3 regions of the Streptomyces griseus subsp. griseus genome follow, and region 2 is predicted to be linked to each of the others. Evidence: predicted binding sites of a transcription regulator. Region 2 holds the regulator's gene; each other region holds the start of a gene.
The links. The regulator HrcA, encoded in region 2, represses chaperone genes, less so after heat shock. The targets are predictions, from matches to a motif close to TTNGCACTCNGNNNNNCNGAGTGCNAA.
Positions count from the first base shown of each region.

Region 1: the regulator HrcA is predicted to act here: its motif matches at 1,231-1,257, upstream of groL (chaperonin GroEL).
Region 3: the regulator HrcA is predicted to act here: its motif matches at 2,725-2,751, upstream of groES (co-chaperone GroES).

Region 1 covers NZ_CP032543.1:4,201,993-4,207,717, reverse strand. Annotated here, with positions in the region: gene groL (chaperonin GroEL) at 1-1,068, opposite strand, end outside; gene D6270_RS18925 (cold-shock protein) at 1,371-1,577, opposite strand; gene D6270_RS18920 (MoaD/ThiS family protein) at 1,997-2,275, opposite strand; gene thrC (threonine synthase) at 2,317-3,612, opposite strand; SAM riboswitch class I at 3,631-3,758, opposite strand; gene D6270_RS18910 (glucosyl-3-phosphoglycerate synthase) at 3,923-4,873, shown strand; gene D6270_RS18905 (alpha,alpha-trehalose-phosphate synthase (UDP-forming)) at 4,964-5,725, shown strand, end outside.
Region 2 covers NZ_CP032543.1:2,132,611-2,138,335, forward strand. Annotated here, with positions in the region: gene dnaJ (molecular chaperone DnaJ) at 1-512, opposite strand, end outside; gene hrcA (heat-inducible transcriptional repressor HrcA) at 513-1,529, opposite strand; gene D6270_RS09930 (MBL fold metallo-hydrolase) at 1,707-2,438, shown strand; gene D6270_RS09935 (DUF3097 domain-containing protein) at 2,455-3,276, shown strand; gene hemW (radical SAM family heme chaperone HemW) at 3,298-4,539, opposite strand; gene D6270_RS09945 (ATP-binding SpoIIE family protein phosphatase) at 4,592-5,725, opposite strand, start outside.
Region 3 covers NZ_CP032543.1:4,614,167-4,619,891, reverse strand. Annotated here, with positions in the region: gene D6270_RS20995 (hydroxyacid dehydrogenase) at 1-456, shown strand, start outside; gene groL (chaperonin GroEL) at 536-2,161, opposite strand; gene groES (co-chaperone GroES) at 2,260-2,568, opposite strand; gene D6270_RS20980 (polysaccharide deacetylase family protein) at 2,853-3,776, opposite strand; gene D6270_RS20975 (THUMP-like domain-containing protein) at 4,020-5,294, shown strand; gene D6270_RS33285 (hypothetical protein) at 5,357-5,554, opposite strand; gene D6270_RS20970 (VOC family protein) at 5,620-5,725, opposite strand, start outside.

The DNA.
Region 1 (5,725 bases), 2.1 Mb from region 2:
CGAGTCGGAGTTCTCGATCTCGGCGCGGATCTGCTTGACGCGACCCTGCACCTGCTCGCTGTCACCGGCACCGTCGACGATCGTGGTCTCGTCCTTGGTGATGACGACCTTGCGGGCACGGCCGAGCAGGTCCAGGCCGGCGTTCTCCAGCTTGAGACCGACCTCCTCGGAGATCACGGTGCCACCGGTGAGGATGGCGATGTCCGCGAGCATGGCCTTGCGGCGGTCGCCGAAGCCCGGGGCCTTGACGGCGACGGACTTGAACGTGCCCTTGATCTTGTTGACGACCAGGGTGGAGAGCGCCTCGCCCTCGACGTCCTCGGCGATGATCAGCAGCGGCTTGCCCGACTGCATGACCTTCTCCAGCAGCGGGATCAGGTCCTTGACGCTGGCGATCTTCGAGTTGACGATCAGGATGTACGGGTCGTCGAGGGACGCCTCCATACGCTCCATGTCGGTCGCGAAGTAGGCCGAGATGTAGCCCTTGTCGAAGCGCATACCCTCGGTGAGCTCAAGCTCCAGACCGAAGGTCTGGGACTCCTCGACGGTGATGACGCCTTCCTTGCCGACCTTGTCCATCGCCTCGGCGATCTTGGCACCGATCTCGGTGTCGGCGGCGGAGATGGAGGCGGTCGAAGCGATCTGCTCCTTGGTCTCCACGTCCTTGGCCTGCTCCAGCAGAGCGGCGGAGACGGCCTCGACGGCCTTCTCGATGCCCCGCTTGAGGGCCATCGGGTTGGCGCCTGCGGCGACGTTGCGCAGACCCTCGCGGACGAGAGCCTGGGCGAGAACGGTGGCGGTGGTCGTACCGTCGCCGGCGACGTCGTCCGTCTTCTTGGCGACCTCCTTGACCAGCTCCGCACCGATCTTCTCGTACGGGTCCTCGAGCTCGATCTCCTTGGCGATGGAAACACCATCGTTGGTGATCGTGGGCGCGCCCCACTTCTTCTCGAGGACGACGTTACGGCCCTTGGGGCCGAGGGTGACCTTGACGGCGTCGGCGAGCTGGTTCATCCCGCGCTCGAGACCGCGCCGTGCCTCCTCGTCGAACGCGATGATCTTGGCCATGTGAAGTGGTCCTCCCGGACAGGGGTGGATTCTCCGGACCGAGAGGCGCCCGCGACGGACGGCCTGCGTGCGTGGTGGTTCCTTGCCCCACCGCGCCTGCGGGCCTCACCGGCCCGGTCCAAGTTTCTGTCACTCTCACCTGGAGAGTGCTAATGCCAATGATTAGCACTCGACCCCCGAGAGTGCAAGCGCCTCAGGCCAGGGCCCGCCATCCGGTCCCGGCACGCGCGTAGGGCCCGATCCCCTGATCCGGGGTCGGGCCCTACGTGCGTGAGTAGTGGTGCCGGACGGCCGCGCCGGACTCAGCCGACAGCGAGCTTGACCATGTCGGCCTGGGGCCCCTTCTGGCCCTGCGAGATCTCGAATTCAACTCGCTGACCCTCTTCGAGGGTGCGGTACCCGTCCATCTGGATCGCGCTGTAGTGGACGAAAACATCCGCACCACCGTCGACCGCGATGAAGCCGTACCCCTTCTCCGCGTTGAACCACTTGACGGTGCCCTGAGCCATGCCTAACTCCCCTATAACTGGCCCTTGCACGGGACCGCACTTCGCGGCCCCGGGTCGGAACTCACCCTCCGACAGGAGAGGGTGCGCGGCGCCGCAGCGCGTCGACCGCGGCCGAATGTATCCGCCCAACTGCCCTCTGCAACAGGTCAATCGGACGAGAATTCTGGGCACGGGCGAACGCCCGAATATGCGGGATTGCTGAGATTTACGGGCAAGTCGGGCCAGGCAAAGGCCACTTATGCCTCAAGGGGTTCACGTACTTTGGCTGCTTCTTATCGGGGCCGGGCGCATTCTCATATGCGGGCGGCACACGCGGCGAGGGGGCCTTCCCCAACTCTACCGCGCTCAACCATGCAGAATTGCCCCCTCCGCTCTGTGTCGCGGAGGGGGCAACTGCTGTTCAGCTGAGAGTCGTCGGATCAGCAGCCGCCGGCCACGGCCGGGATGATCGAGATGCCGGCGCCGTCGGGCGTGGCGGCGTCGAGGCCGCCCTCGAAGCGCACGTCGTCGTCGTTGACGTACACGTTCACGAAGCGGCGCAGCTTGCCCTGGTCGTCCAGGACGCGGGCGGCGATGCCCGGGTGGTCCTTCTCCAGGGAGTCGATGACCTCGGAGAGCTTCGCGCCCTCCGCCGTGACCTCGGCCTGGCCGCCCGTGTACGTGCGGAGGATGGTGGGGATGCGGACCTTGACGCTCATGGTGGGTGCCCTTCTTGCTTCGGTCTCGGTGCGGTGGGTCGTCAGGCGGAGGCGAGGCCCGCGGCGCGGAACGCGTCCAGGCTCGGCTTGATGGTGGCCGTGGCCTGCGAGGTCGCGGAGACCGCGTCGAGGGTCTTGAGCCCGTCACCGGTGTTCAGGACGACGGTGGTGAGCGCCGGGTCGATCACACCGGCCTCGATCAGCTTCTTGGTCACGCCGAGCGTCACACCGCCCGCCGTCTCGCCGAAGATGCCCTCGGTGCGCGCCAGCAGCTTGATCGCGTCGACGACCTGCTCGTCGTTCACGTCCTCCACCGCGCCGCCTGTACGACGGGCGATGTCGAGGACGTACGGGCCGTCCGCCGGGTTGCCGATGGCCAGGGACTTGGCGATGGTGTTCGGCTTCTGGGGCCGTACGACGTCGTGCCCGGCCTTGAAGGCGGCGGAGACCGGGGAGCAGCCCTCGGCCTGGGCACCGAAGATCTTGTACGGCCTGTCCTCGACCAGGCCGAGCTTGATCAGCTCCTGGAACCCCTTGTCGATCTTCGTCAGCTGGGAGCCGGACGCGATCGGGATGACGATCTGGTCCGGCAGCTTCCAGCCGAGCTGCTCGCAGATCTCGTACGCCAGGGTCTTGGAGCCCTCGCCGTAGTACGGGCGCAGGTTGACGTTGACGAAGCCCCAGCCCTCGCCGAGCGGGTCGCCGATGAGCTCGGAGCAGAAGCGGTTGACGTCGTCGTAGTTGCCCTCGATGCCGACCAGCTCACCGCCGTACACCGCGGCCATGACGACCTTGCCCTGCTCCAGGTCGTGCGGGATGAAGACGCACGAGCGCAGTCCGGCGCGGGCGGCGGCGGCGCCGACGGCACCGGCCAGGTTGCCCGTGGAGGAGCAGGAGAGGGTGGTGAAGCCGAAGGCGCGGGCGGCCTCGACGGCGATCGCGACGACGCGGTCCTTGAAGGAGTGCGTCGGGTTGCCGGAGTCGTCCTTGACGTACAGCCCGCCGGTGACGCCCAGCTCACGGGCGAGGTTGTCGGCCTTGACCAGCTTGGTGAAACCGGGGTTGATATTGGGCTTCTCCGCGACATCGGCGGGGACCGGCAGCAGCGGGGCGTAGCGCCAGATGTTGTTCGGGCCGGCCTCGATGCGCTTCTTCAGCTCCTCGGCGGAACCGGTCGGCAGGTCGTACGCCACTTCCAGTGGCCCGAAACAGGACGCACAGGCGAAAAGGGGGCCGAGCTCGAAACGCTCGCCGCACTCGCGGCAGGAAAGCGCCGCGGCGGGACCGAGGTCCACGGAAGCGGTGGTGGCATTACCTGCAATGGTCTGAACAGCCATGATGGCGGAGGCCCTTTCTCCTCATCTTCCTCGCGGCGCATTTCGCCACAAGACGGAATTGGCACCTTCCCCACCGTGACCTCGCGGTCGGTAGGAGGGTTGCCGGGACTTCAACGGGCCGTTCCCTCAGTCCCTCTGGATGAGCTCTGTGGCACTGGATCTTCGATCCAGGCGTTTGTGTGCGGACGGACCCCGACATGCGACGGTCATCCGCGTTGTTCAAGACTGTAACCGAAGGACCGGACTGTTGAGATAGTCGTCCGAACGGCGAGATGGATCACATACCGCTCACACGCAAGGAGTGCCGACCGTGCTCGAAGAGGTGGAACGCTGGCTGACCAGGCGTTCCTGGTCGTCCGCCGACCGCCCGCTGAACCGGCTCACCGACGCCCGGGCCGCCGACCCGCACCGTACGTCGGTGAGCGTGGTGCTGCCCGCGCTGAACGAGGAGGCCACGGTCGGCGCGATCGTGGGGACCATCCGGCGGGAGCTGATGGAGAGGGTCCGGCTGGTCGACGAGCTGGTGGTGATCGACTCCGGTTCCACCGACGCCACCGCGGCCGTCGCGCGGGCGGCGGGCGCCCGGGTGGTGCACCGGGACGCGATCCTGCCCCGGATCCCGGCGCTGCCCGGCAAGGGCGAGGTGCTCTGGCGGTCGCTCCTGGTGACCAGCGGTGAGATCGTCTGCTTCGTCGACGCGGACCTGAGGGACTTCTCGGCGGACTTCGTCTCGGGGACGGTCGGGCCGCTGCTCACCGATCCCACCGTGCAGTTCGTCAAGGCGATGTACGACCGTCCTCTCGGCGACAGCGCAGGTCAGGGAGGCCGCGTCACCGAACTGGTGGCACGTCCCCTGCTCAATCTGCACTGGCCGCAGCTGGCGGGTTTCGTGCAGCCGCTGGGCGGGGAGTACGCGGTGCGGCGCTCGCTGCTGGAGCGGCTGCCGTTCCCGGTCGGTTACGGAGTGGAGCTGGGGCTGCTCGTGGACGCGCTGCACACCGTGGGGCTGGACACGCTGGGCCAGGTGGATGTCGGGGTGCGGCGCCACCGCCACCAGGACGGGCAGGCGCTGGGCCGGATGGCGGCGGCGATCTACCGCACGGCGCAGCTGCGGCTCTCCCGGGGGCATCTGGTGCGCCCGGCGCTGACGCAGTTCGAGCGGGGCGCGGAGGGGTTCGTGCCGCGCACGCATGCGGTGGACACGGAGGAGCGGCCGCCGATGCGGGAGATCGCGGAGTACGCGGAGCGGTGGGCGGCGTGAGGCGTGCGGGGCGCCGGCGGCCCTGAGGTGCGCGCGGGCGTGAGGCTCTGAGGCGTTTGGCGGCTTCCCTTACGGGCTAGGTTCCGCTACATGGTCACCGAGCACGCACCCTCCTCCACCACCCAGGTCCTCGTCGCGTCCAACCGCGGCCCGATCACGTACACGCTCGGCGAGGACGGGACTCTCGACGCCAAGCGCGGCGGCGGCGGGCTCGTCTCCGGGCTGAGCGCCGTCGACGACAAGCTCTGGGTCTGCGCGGCCCTCGGCGACGGCGACCGCGAGGCGGTACGGCGCGGAGTCGGTGAGCCGGGCGTACGGATGCTCGACATCGACGCCGAGGTCCACGCCGACGCGTACAACGGCATCGCCAACTCGGTGCTGTGGTTCGTCCACCACCTGCTGTACCAGACGCCCGTGGAGCCGGTCTTCGACGTGGAGTTCCGGCGTCAGTGGGCCGCGTACGAGACGTACAACCGGGCCTTCGCCCAGGCGCTGGCCGAGGAGGCGGAGCCGGGGGCCTCGGTCCTGGTGCAGGACTACCACCTGGCCCTGGTCCCCGGGATGCTCCGCGAGCTGCGCCCGGACCTGAGGATCGGCCACTTCTCGCACACCCCGTGGGCGCCGGTGGACTACTTCCGGCTGCTGCCCGACGACATCGGTGAGCAGCTGCTGCGCGGCATCCTGGGCGCGGACCGGGCCGCGTTCCTGACCCGGCGGTGGGCGGACGCGTTCATCGGCTGCTGTACGGAGATCCTCGGCGGGACGGGCCGGACCAGGATCGGGGTGCACGGGCTGGGGGCGGACGCGGACTTCCTGCGGCGGCGGTCGCGGGAGGCGGACGTCGACGAGCGC
Region 2 (5,725 bases):
TGCGAGACCTCACCACGGCCGCGGCACATGTCACAGGTCTGGGCGGAGGTGCCGGGGGCCGCGCCCTCGCCGCTGCACGTGTTGCAGACGACCGCCGTGTCGACCTGGATGTCCTTGGTGGTGCCGAAGGCCGCCTCGGCGAGGTCGATCTCCAGGCGGATCATGGCGTCCTGGCCGCGCCGGGTGCGCGAGCGGGGCCCGCGCTGCGAGGCCGTTCCGAAGAACGCGTCCATGATGTCGGAGAAGTTGCCGAAACCGCCGGCTCCGAAACCGCCCGCGCCGCCGCCCCCGTTGGCGGAGAGCGGGTCGCCGCCGAGGTCGTAGACCTGCTTCTTCTGCGGGTCCGAGAGCACCTCGTAAGCGGCGTTGATCTCCTTGAACCGCTCCTGGGTCTTCGGATCGGGATTGACATCCGGGTGCAGCTCGCGTGCGAGCCGACGGAATGCCTTCTTGATCTCGTCCTGAGATGCGTCGCGGCGTACGCCGAGTACGGCGTAGTAGTCCGTGGCCACTTACGACTCCGCCAGGATCTGTCCGACGTAACGTGCCACTGCGCGTACCGCTCCCATCGTTCCGGGGTAGTCCATGCGGGTCGGTCCGACCACGCCGAGTTTGGCGACTGCCTCGTCGCCCGAACCGTAGCCGACCGCGACGACGGACGTGGACGTGAGGCCCTCGTGGGCGTTCTCGTGCCCGATCCGCACGGTCATGGCTGAGTCCGTGGCCTCACCGAGCAGCTTCAGCAGGACGACCTGCTCCTCCAGTGCTTCCAGCACCGGCCGGATCATCACAGGGAAGTCGTGCCCGAAGCGGGTGAGGTTGGAGGTGCCGCCGATCATCAGCCGCTCCTCCGTCTCCTCGACCAGGGTTTCGAGGAGGGTGGAAAGGACCGTGGAAACCGTTCCCCGGTCCTCGCTGTCGAAGGATTCCGGCAGCTCCCGCACCAGCCGCGGGACATCCGCGAAGCGGCGTCCGACGACCCGGCTGTTGAGCCGGGCCCGCAGATCCGCGAGCGATGCCTCGCCGAAGGGCGCGGGGCAGTCGATCATACGCTGTTCGACCCGGCCGGTGTCCGTGATCAGGACCAGCATCAGCCGGGCGGGGGCGAGCGAGAGCAGCTCCACGTGCCGGACCGTGGAACGGGTCAGCGAGGGGTACTGCACGACCGCGACCTGCCGGGTCAGCTGCGCGAGCAGCCGCACGGTCCGGCCGACCACGTCGTCGAGGTCGACCGCGCCGTCGAGGAAGTTCTGGATGGCCCGGCGCTCGGGCGAGGAGAGCGGCTTGACGCCGGCGAGCTTGTCGACGAAGAGGCGGTACCCCTTGTCGGTGGGGATGCGTCCCGCGCTCGTGTGCGGCTGGGCGATGAAGCCCTCGTCCTCCAGCACCGCCATGTCGTTGCGGACGGTGGCCGGGGAGACGCCCAGCTGGTGCCGCTCCGTGAGCGCCTTGGAGCCGACGGGCTCCTCGGTGCCGACGTAGTCCTGGACGATGGCGCGCAGCACTTCGAGTCTGCGTTCGCTGAGCATGGCGCACACCTCCAGCTGTCGTTCTCCGGTGTCTGACGTCCGGTCTCCGTCTGGCACTCGGTGCGTATGAGTGCCAGCTACCCACCGGTCAGTGTACGGGGGTGGGGTGGGGCCTGGGCAAGGGCGACCGGCCACGCCGCCGCCGGACCGTGCGGGTGGCCCCGATAGCGTCGTCCCATGGACGTCTCTTGGGAAGACTTCGACTGGGAGCGGTTGGGCCACGGTATCGGGCGGCGCCGCCTGCCGGGCTGGGACGCCACCGCCGCGCTGGTGGCCGGGAGCGACGGGGTGCTGCTGTACGACACCGGGTCGACCCTGCGCGAGGGCGTGGAGCTGCGGAGGCAGGCCGAGGCGCTGCTCGGCCGGAGGGTGACGCATGTCGCACTGAGCCACCCGCACTTCGACCATGTGCTGGGGGCGGCGGCGTTCGCCGGGGCGCAGGTGTACGGGGCGGTGGGCATCGGCGCCCTGCTGCGGCGCTCGGCGGACGAGCTGACCGGGTCGGCCGTACGCCACGGCCTCGCGGAGGAGGAGGCGCACCGGGCGGTGGACACGCTGGTGGTGCCGCACCACGAGGTGACCGGCGAGTGGACCCTCGACCTGGGCGGCGGCCGCCAGGTGCTGCTGGCCAACGTGGGCCCGGGGCACAGCGGCCACGACCTCGCGGTGCTGGTCCCGGGCGTCGAGGGCGAGCCTCCGGTGGTGCTCTGCGGGGACCTGGTGGAGGAGTCGGGCGAACCGCAGGCGGGCCGGGACGCGATCCCCTCCCGCTGGCCCGCCGCCCTGGACCGGCTCCTGGAGCTGGGTGGCGAGGACGCGGTGTACGTACCGGGGCACGGGGCGGTGGTGGACGCGGCGTTCCTCCGGGCCCAGCGGGCGGCACTGGCGGAGCGGTTCGGGGCGGGGTGAGGATTATCGTCTGCGCATGCGCAGCTACCAGCCGGACCTGACCCCGCCGTGGAAGAGGTCCGCCCCCGTGCCCGAGGTCCCCGCCGAACCCGATCTGGTCGTGGAGGAGGTCGCCACCGGCTTCTGCGGGGCGGTGATCCGCTGCGAGAAGACGGCCCAGGGCCCGACGGTGACCCTGGAGGACCGCTTCGGCAAGCACCGGGTCTTCCCGATGGAGCCCCGCGCCTTCCTGCTGGAGGGCAAGGTGGTCACGCTGGTGCGCCCGGGGCCCGGAGGTCCGGTGCGCCCCTCCCGTACGGCCTCCGGCTCGGTGGCGGTGCCCGGCGCGCGGGCCCGGGTGGCGCGGGCGGGGCGGATCTATGTGGAGGGCCGGCACGACGCCGAGCTGGTGGAGCGGGTCTGGGGCGACGACCTGCGCATCGAGGGCGTGGTGGTGGAGTACCTGGAGGGCATCGACGACCTCCCGGCCATCGTGGGCGAGTTCTCCCCGGGGCCGGACGCCCGGCTCGGGGTGCTGGTGGACCACCTGGTGGCCGGCTCCAAGGAGTCCCGGCTCGCGGCGCAGGTCTCGGACCCGCATGTGCTGGTGGTGGGCCACCCGTACATCGACGTGTGGGAGGCCGTGAAGCCGTCGTCGGTGGGGATCGGGGCGTGGCCGGTGGTGCCGCGCGGCCAGGACTGGAAGACGGGGGTGTGCCGGGCGCTGGGCTGGCCGGAGAACACCGGGGCGGCCTGGCAGCACATCCTGTCCAAGGTGCACAGCTACAAGGACCTGGAGCCGCAGCTGCTGGGGAGGGTCGAAGAGCTGATCGACTTCGTGACCGCCGTCCCGGACTGATCCCAGGCGCGGCCCAGCGGTTCAGTCCACCAGGTCCCGCACCACCGCGTCGGCCAGGAGCCGCCCCCGCAGGGTGAGGACCGCGCGGCCCTCCTCGTACGGAAGCGGTTCGAGGAGCCCGTCGGTCAGCGCGCGGCGGGAGGCGGCGAGGCCGTCGGGTTTCAGGAGGGTGAGCGGGCAGCCCTCGCGGAGCCGGAGCTCCAGCAGGATGCGCTCCACCCGGCGGTCCTCCTCGGCCAGGATCTCCCGGCCCGCGCCCGGTGAGCGCCCCTCGGAGAGTGCCTGGGCGTACGCGCCCGGGTGCTTGACGTTCCACCAGCGGACCCCGCCGACGTGGCTGTGGGCGCCGGGGCCAGCGCCCCACCAGTCGGCGCCGCGCCAGTACAGCTCGTTGTGGAGGCAGCGGCCGGCTTCGGTGGTGGCCCAGTTGGAGACCTCGTACCACTCGAAACCGGCGGCGGCGAAGGCCTCGTCCGCGATCAGATAGCGGTCGGCGTGCGCGTCTTCGTCGGTCATCGGGATCTCGCCGCGCCGGATGCGGCGGGCGAGCTGGGTGCCCTCCTCGACGATCAGCGCGTACGCGGAGATGTGGTCGGGGCCCGCGCCGATCGCCGCGTCGAGGGTGGCCCGCCAGTCGTCGTCGGACTCGCCGGGCGTGCCGTAGATCAGGTCCAGGTTGACGTGGTCGAAGCCCGCCGCCCGCGCCTCGGCGACGCAGGCCTCGGGGCGGCCGGGGGTGTGGGTGCGGTCCAGGATCTTCAGGACGTGCTGCTTGGCGCTCTGCATGCCGAAGGAGACCCGGTTGAAGCCGCCCTCGCGCAGGGCGGAGAGGTAGGCCGGGTCGACGGACTCCGGGTTCGCCTCGGTGGTGATCTCCGCGTCCTCCGCGAGCCCGAACTCCTCCTTGATCGATGCCAGCATCCGTACGAGATCGGCTGCGGGCAGGAGCGTGGGCGTGCCGCCGCCGACGAAGACCGTGCGGACCGGGCGCGGGTCGTCGCCGAGGACCTTGCGGGCCTGGCGGACCTCCTCGATCAGGTGGGCGGCGTAGTTGTCGCGGGAGGCGAGGGCGCCGCCGGAGCCGCGCAGCTCGGTGGCGGTGTAGGTGTTGAAGTCGCAGTAGCCGCAGCGGGTGGCGCAGTACGGGACGTGCAGGTAGAAGCCGAGCGGGCGGTCGGCTGCGCCTTCCAGGGCGTGGCGGGGCAGCGCCCCGTCGTCGGGCACGGGCTCACCATCGGGCAGTACGGAAGGCATACCGACCATTGTCGCTCGCCCCGGAGGTCTCCCCGACCGGGCGGCTCTTCGCGGACGTGCCTCAGTCCGCGTGCAGGACCAGCAGCGCCACGTCGTCGTCCGGGGGCTGCTCGGCGAACTCGTGGACCGCCCGTCTGATCCGCTCGGCCGTCGCCTCGGCGGGCAGCCCGGCGCACCCGGCCAGCACCCGGGCCAGCCCGTCCCCGTCGTCGAACATCAGCGGCCCGGACCGCCGCTCGGTCACCCCGTCGGTGACGCAGAGCAGGGTGTCCCCCGGCGCGAGATCGAAGACCTGGCTCTCGTACGCCACGTCCTCGACGACCCCGAGCAGCACCTGCGGATCGGCCGCCGGGCGTACGGAGCCGTCGGGGCGCAGCAGCAGGGGCAGCGGGTGCCCGGCGCTGGCCACCGTGCAGCGGACACCCCCGCCGGCAAGCGGCACGACCTCCCCGTACAGCAGGGAGAGGAAGCGCGACTGCGAGCCGTCGTGGAGCTGCTGGCCCCCGGCGGCGGCGACCATCAGGGCGGCCGCCTCGGCGGCCTCCATGGCATCGTCGAGGAGCAGCCGGTTGAGCCGGTCCAGGACCTCCCCGACGCCGAAGCCCTCCCGGGAGAGCAGCCGGAGCCAGGGGCGGGCGAGGCCGGTGACGACGGCGGCCTCGGGGCCTGAGCCCTGGACGTCGCCGAGGACGAAGCACCAGCGGTCGCCGGGGCAGGGGAAGATGTCGTAGAAGTCACCTCCGACCACGCCGTCGTCGCTCGGTTCGTATACGAGGGCGCTGGTGACGCCGGGGATCTCCGCGACCTTGCTGGGGAGCAGGCCGCGCTGGAGGATCCGGCTGATGGTGGCCTGCCGGGTGTAGGCGCGGGCGGCGCCGACGGCGAGGCCGAGTCGGCGTACGAAGTCCTCGATGAGCGAGGCGACGGCCTCGGGCACCTGGGCGACGCCTTCCCGGCCCACGAGGACGGTCCCGAGCGCGCGGCCGGCCGCCGTGATCCGGAAGGCGAGCGCGGCGCCGTCGCGGCCGCCGGGCTGCGGAGCCCCGTCGGCGGGTGGGGCCGGCCAGGGCAGGGGCACGGACACCGGCCCGGAGCCGGCACCGGGCGGGAGGCGGAGGGGCTCCCGCTCCAGGACGGTGCGCAGGGGCTCCGTACCGGTCTCGTCGCTGTGCCAGACCCGGGCGAGCCGGGGCTC
Region 3 (5,725 bases), 2.5 Mb from region 2:
GACCCGTACGTGGACGCGGGGGCGGCGGCCCGGCTCGGCGCGGCGAAGACGGGCCTGGACGAGCTGTGCGCCCGTAGCCGGATCGTCTCGGTCCACGCGCCGGAGCTGCCTGCCACCCGGCACCTGATCGGCACCGCCCAGCTCGCGGCGATGGCGGACGGCACGACGCTGATCAACACCTCGCGCGGTTCGCTGATCGACGGGGACGCGCTGCTGCCGGAGCTGGTGTCGGGGCGGCTGAACGCGGTGCTGGACGTCACGGAGCCGGAGGTGCCGCCCGCCGGTTCGCCGCTGTACGACCTGCCGAACGTCCTGCTGACCCCGCATGTGGCGGGGTCGCTCGGGGACGAGATCCACCGCATGGGGGACTTCGCGCTGGAGGAGATCGCGCGTTACGTGGAAGGGGTGCCGTTCGCCGACCCGGTCACGCCGGACGAGCTGGCGCGCAGGGCGTAGGCGAGGCGGCCGGAACGCACCGAGGCCCGGTGCCCCCGCGACGGGGGTACCGGGCCTCAGGCGTACGGAGAGCTACGTACTAGTGGGAGTGGCCGTGGCCGCCGTGACCGGCGTCGGCCTCTTCCTCGGCCGGCTTCTCGACGACCAGGGTCTCGGTCGTGAGCAGCAGCGACGCGATGGACGCGGCGTTCTCCAGGGCGGAGCGGGTGACCTTGACCGGGTCGATGACGCCGGCCTTGACCAGGTCGCCGTACTCGCCGGTGGCGGCGTTGAAGCCCTGGCCCTTGTCCAGCTCGGAGACCTTGGAGGTGATGACGTAACCCTCCAGGCCGGCGTTCTCGGCGATCCAGCGCAGCGGCTCGACGGCGGCGCGGCGGACGACCGCGACACCGGTGGCCTCGTCGCCGGTCTTGCCGAGGTTGCCCTCCAGCACCTTCACCGCGTGGACGAGGGCGGAGCCACCGCCGGAGACGATGCCCTCCTCGACCGCGGCGCGGGTGGCGGAGATGGCGTCCTCAAGGCGGTGCTTCTTCTCCTTGAGCTCCACCTCGGTGGCGGCACCGACGCGGATGACACAGACGCCGCCGGCCAGCTTCGCGAGGCGCTCCTGGAGCTTCTCGCGGTCCCAGTCGGAGTCCGTGGACTCGATCTCGGCCTTGATCTGGTTGACGCGGCCCTTGACGTCGTCGGAGTTGCCCCCGCCGTCGACGATGGTCGTGTCGTCCTTGGAGACGGTGACGCGGCGGGCGGTGCCGAGCACGTCCAGACCGGCCTGGTCCAGCTTGAGGCCGACCTCTTCGGCGATGACGGTCGCACCGGTGAGGGTGGCGATGTCGCCGAGCATGGCCTTGCGGCGGTCACCGAAGCCCGGGGCCTTCACCGCGACGGCGTTGAAGGTGCCGCGGATCTTGTTGACGACGAGGGTGGAGAGCGCCTCGCCCTCGACGTCCTCGGCGATGATCAGGAGCGGCTTGGAGCCACCGGACTGGATGACCTTCTCCAGCAGCGGGAGCAGCTCCTGGATGGAGCCGATCTTGCCCTGGTGGATCAGGATGTACGGGTCGTCGAGGACGGCCTCCATACGCTCCTGGTCGGTCACCATGTACGGGGACAGGTAGCCCTTGTCGAAGGCCATGCCCTCGGTGAACTCCAGGTCCAGACCGAAGGTGTTGGACTCCTCGACGGTGATGACACCGTCCTTGCCGACCTTGTCCATCGCGTCCGCGATGAGCTCGCCGACCTGGGTGTCCTGCGCGGAGAGCGCGGCCACGGCGGCGATGTCGGACTTGTCGTCGATCGGGCGGGCCGTGGAGAGCAGCTCCTCGGACACGGCCTTGACGGCGGCGTCGATGCCCTTCTTCAGGGCGGCCGGGGAGGCGCCCGCGGCGACGTTGCGCAGACCCTCGCGGACGAGCGCCTGGGCCAGGACGGTCGCGGTGGTGGTGCCGTCACCCGCTACGTCGTTGGTCTTGGTCGCCACCTCCTTGACGAGCTGGGCACCGAGGTTCTCGTACGGGTCGTCGAGTTCGACCTCGCGCGCGATGGTGACGCCGTCGTTGGTGATGGTGGGTGCGCCGAACTTCTTGTCGATGACGACGTTGCGGCCCTTGGGGCCGATCGTCACCTTGACCGTGTCGGCAAGCTTGTTGACGCCGCGCTCAAGGGCGCGACGGGCGTCCTCGTCGAACTTCAGAATCTTCGCCATGGGCTGTACTTCCCTCTCGAACGAACTGCGCCCCTCGCCGCCCGGCTAGTTATTTCGCAGGGGGCCAGGGGCGCAGAACACAAGCAAACGTGGGTGAATTACTTCTCGACGATCGCGAGGACGTCGCGGGCCGAGAGGACGAGGTACTCCTCGCCGTTGTACTTCACCTCGGTGCCGCCGTACTTGCTGTACAGGACGACGTCGCCGGTCTTGACGTCGAGCGGAAGACGCTCGCCGTTCTCGAAGCGGCCCGGGCCCACGGCGAGGACGACGCCCTCCTGGGGCTTCTCCTTCGCGGTGTCCGGAATGACCAGGCCGGAAGCCGTGGTCTGCTCGGCGTCGAGCGGCTGGACCACAATGCGGTCCTCAAGCGGCTTGATCGCAACCTTGGAGCTGGTGGTCGACACGATCCGGTCTCCCCCTTCGGAGATCTCACGGGGTTTAGCAGTCAGTGGGCGGCGACCAGACCGATCCGTCGTCGCGGGTGCCGGACCTGCCCTGTCGCACAGTGTGGTGCTGGCACTCTCCAGGGGGGAGTGCCAGACCCGAGACTATGACCGCGATTAGCACTCGGTCAAGCGGAGTGCCAATTCACCACCCTCGCGCCTCCCGATCGGGGCCTTGATGACGGATGCGCGCCCGGCCCGGGGAGGGCGAGCGCGCATCCGGAGCGTACGGGGAGGGCATCGGGTCAGACGTAGTCCTCCAGCTTCGCCACCGCGTACCCCTTGTCCGTGATGGTCTTCATGACCAGGCGGATCATGTCGGGCATCGTGCCCTTCCAGGCGCCCTTGCCCCGGAAGTGGGTGAGGACGATGTCGCCGGGGTGCAGGTCCCGGTCCCACTCGCGCCACTCCATGTGGTCGGCGAAGGCCTCGGCGGACCACAGGGGCACGGCGGTGATGCCGCAGCTCTTGGCGACGACGAGGGTGTCGCGGTTGTAGTTGCCGTAGGGCGGGCGGAAGAGGGTGGGCCGCTTCCCGTACTCCTTGAGGAGCTTCTCCTGCTGGCCGCAGATCTCCCGCCTCTGCTCGGCGTAGGAGAGGCCGGGCAGATAGCGGTGGTTGAGCGTGTGGTTGTTGAGGGCCACCCCGCGCTTCTGCATCTGCCGGAAGTACGCGTAGTTGTCATTGGTGACGTAGTCACTCAGGAAGGCGCTGTACGGGATGTCCAGTTCGGTCATCATCCGCAGCAGCGCGGGGTCCTTCTCCGCCCCGTCGTCCATGGTGAGGAAGACGATCTTCTCCTTGGTGGGGACGGTGGTGAAGACGGGCGGCAGCCCCTCGTCGTCCCGGACCTCGAACCCCTTGCGGGTGGTGATGCGCGGCTTCACCGCCGGCGGCTCGGGGGCCGCGAGCGGAGTCTTGGCCAGCCCCCACTTCTTCGCGGCGACGGCCCGTGCGGCCTGTCTCCGCTTGAGTTCCCCGGCGTACGTGTCCAGAGCGCGGGCGGGCCCGGCCTGCGCGGCGGCCTCGTTCGGCTGCCCGGCGGCGGGCTTCGCCGGTCCGCCCGGGGCTCCCGCGCCGCCGCCACCCGTCTCCGACGCACACGCGGAGGTGATGGTGGCGGCCAGGAGGGCCGCCAGCACGACGGAGACCGGCCGGTGCCGCTTCATGGGTGATTTTCCTTTTTGTCGTACTAGCTGCATGGCGCCGCATCCTGCCAGCCGTCCACCCGCCTCCCGTCCCGACACCGCGAGGGGACCGGACCCGTCCCCCGACCGGCCCACAGGGGCGACGCGTCGGCTTGTGGGCGACGCGTCGCCCGGTAGGAGCACGTGTCGGCGTAGAGGGAACCCGCGTCGACGTACAGGACCCCGCGTCGACCCCAGGGCGCCCGCCTTCGCGCACCGGCCACAATGGGACGGGTGAACGCATCGACCCCCGCCACCCCGGCCGACGACCCCGCCCGCGCCGCCTTCGCCGCCCTGCGCACCCCCGAGGGCGAGCACCTGCTGGCCGGGCTGCGCGACCACGACCCCGCCGCAGAGCTGGCCACCGCGACCCGGCTGCGCCGCACGCACCCGGCGGAGCTGGTGTCGGCCGCCCTGGGCCAGGCCCGGCTGCGGCAGCGGGCGGTGGCGAAGTTCGGGGCCGAGGACGCGTACCGGATGTACTTCACGCCCAACGGCGTCGAACAGGCCACCCGCACCTCGGTCGCCACCCACCGCGCCGCCCGGTTCGCCGCGCTCGGCGTGCGGAGCGTGGCGGACCTGTGCTGCGGCATCGGCGGCGACGCCATCGCGCTGGCCCGTGCCGGGATCGCCGTCCTCGCCGTGGACCGCGACCCGCTCACCGCCGAGGTGGCACGCGCCAACGCGGAGGCGCTCGGCCTGGGCGCGCTGATCGAGGTGCGGTGCGCCGACGTCACGGAGATCGACACCTCTCCGTACGACGCCGTCTTCGTGGACCCGGCCCGGCGGGGCGGGAAGGGAGGGGCCGCGCGCAGCGCGTCGGGCAGGGGTGGTGGCCGGGCGGCGGGCGGGCGGATCTTCGACCCGGAGGCGTACTCACCGCCGCTGTCCTGGGCCACGGCCGCCGCGCTGAAAGCTCCCCGCGCGGCGCTGAAGATCGCGCCCGGCATCCCGCACGAGGTGATCGGCCCGGAGGCGGAGGCCGAGTGGATCTCGGACGGCGGCGATGTGAAGGAGGCGGTGCTCTGGTACGGGGAGGGGTTCACGCCCGGTACGTTCCGGGCCACCCTGCTGCCGTCCGGCGCCACCCTCTCCGCCCCGGCCCCGCTGGACGCCCCGCCGGTGGGCCCGGTCGGGCGCTATCTGTACGAGCCGGACGGCGCGGTGATCCGGGCGCATCTGGTCGCGGACATCGTGGAGCGGTGCGGCGGGCGGCTGGTGGACGAGACGATCGCGTACGTCACGAGCGATGTGCCGTACTCCTCGCCGTACGTCACCGGGTACGAGATCACCGACCGGCTGCCGTTCAACATGAAGAAGCTGAAGGCGCTGCTGCGGGAGCGCGGCGTGGGCGTACTGACCGTCAAGAAGCGGGGCTCGGCGGTCGAACCGGAGGAGCTGCGCCGCCGGATGAAGCTGAGCGGGCCCGAGGCGGCGACGGTGTTCCTGACCCGGGTGGCCGGGGCCCCGACGATGCTGATCGGGCATCCGCTGGGGTGACGCCCGAAGCCTGAAACCCGAAGCTCAAACGCTTCGGCAGAGGCCAGCGGAGCGTCAGGGCGTCAGCCGACACTGCGGGGCGCCCGGGCCCGCCCGCCGCCAGGGCGCACGACAGCAGCAGCCGGACCGGGCTCATCGCTCATCCCGGGCAGCCGCAACTCCCGGTCGCGCTCGGGGTCCCGGTCCGGCGCACCCCGCTCCACGAGCAGCGCGCGCACCTCCCGGTCCCAGGAGCGGACCGGCGGGCGACCGGCAGGCACAGACGCGTCCCCACGAGCGGACCGGCAGGCGCGAGCGCCCCCGGGAGCGGGCCCGCCAACTCCGCTCAGGCGTCCCGCAACGCCTGGATGTCCAGCTTGCCCATGCCGAGCATCGCCTTCATCGTCCGCTCCGCCTTCACCGGGTCCGGGTCGGCCAGCAGCCCCGGCAGC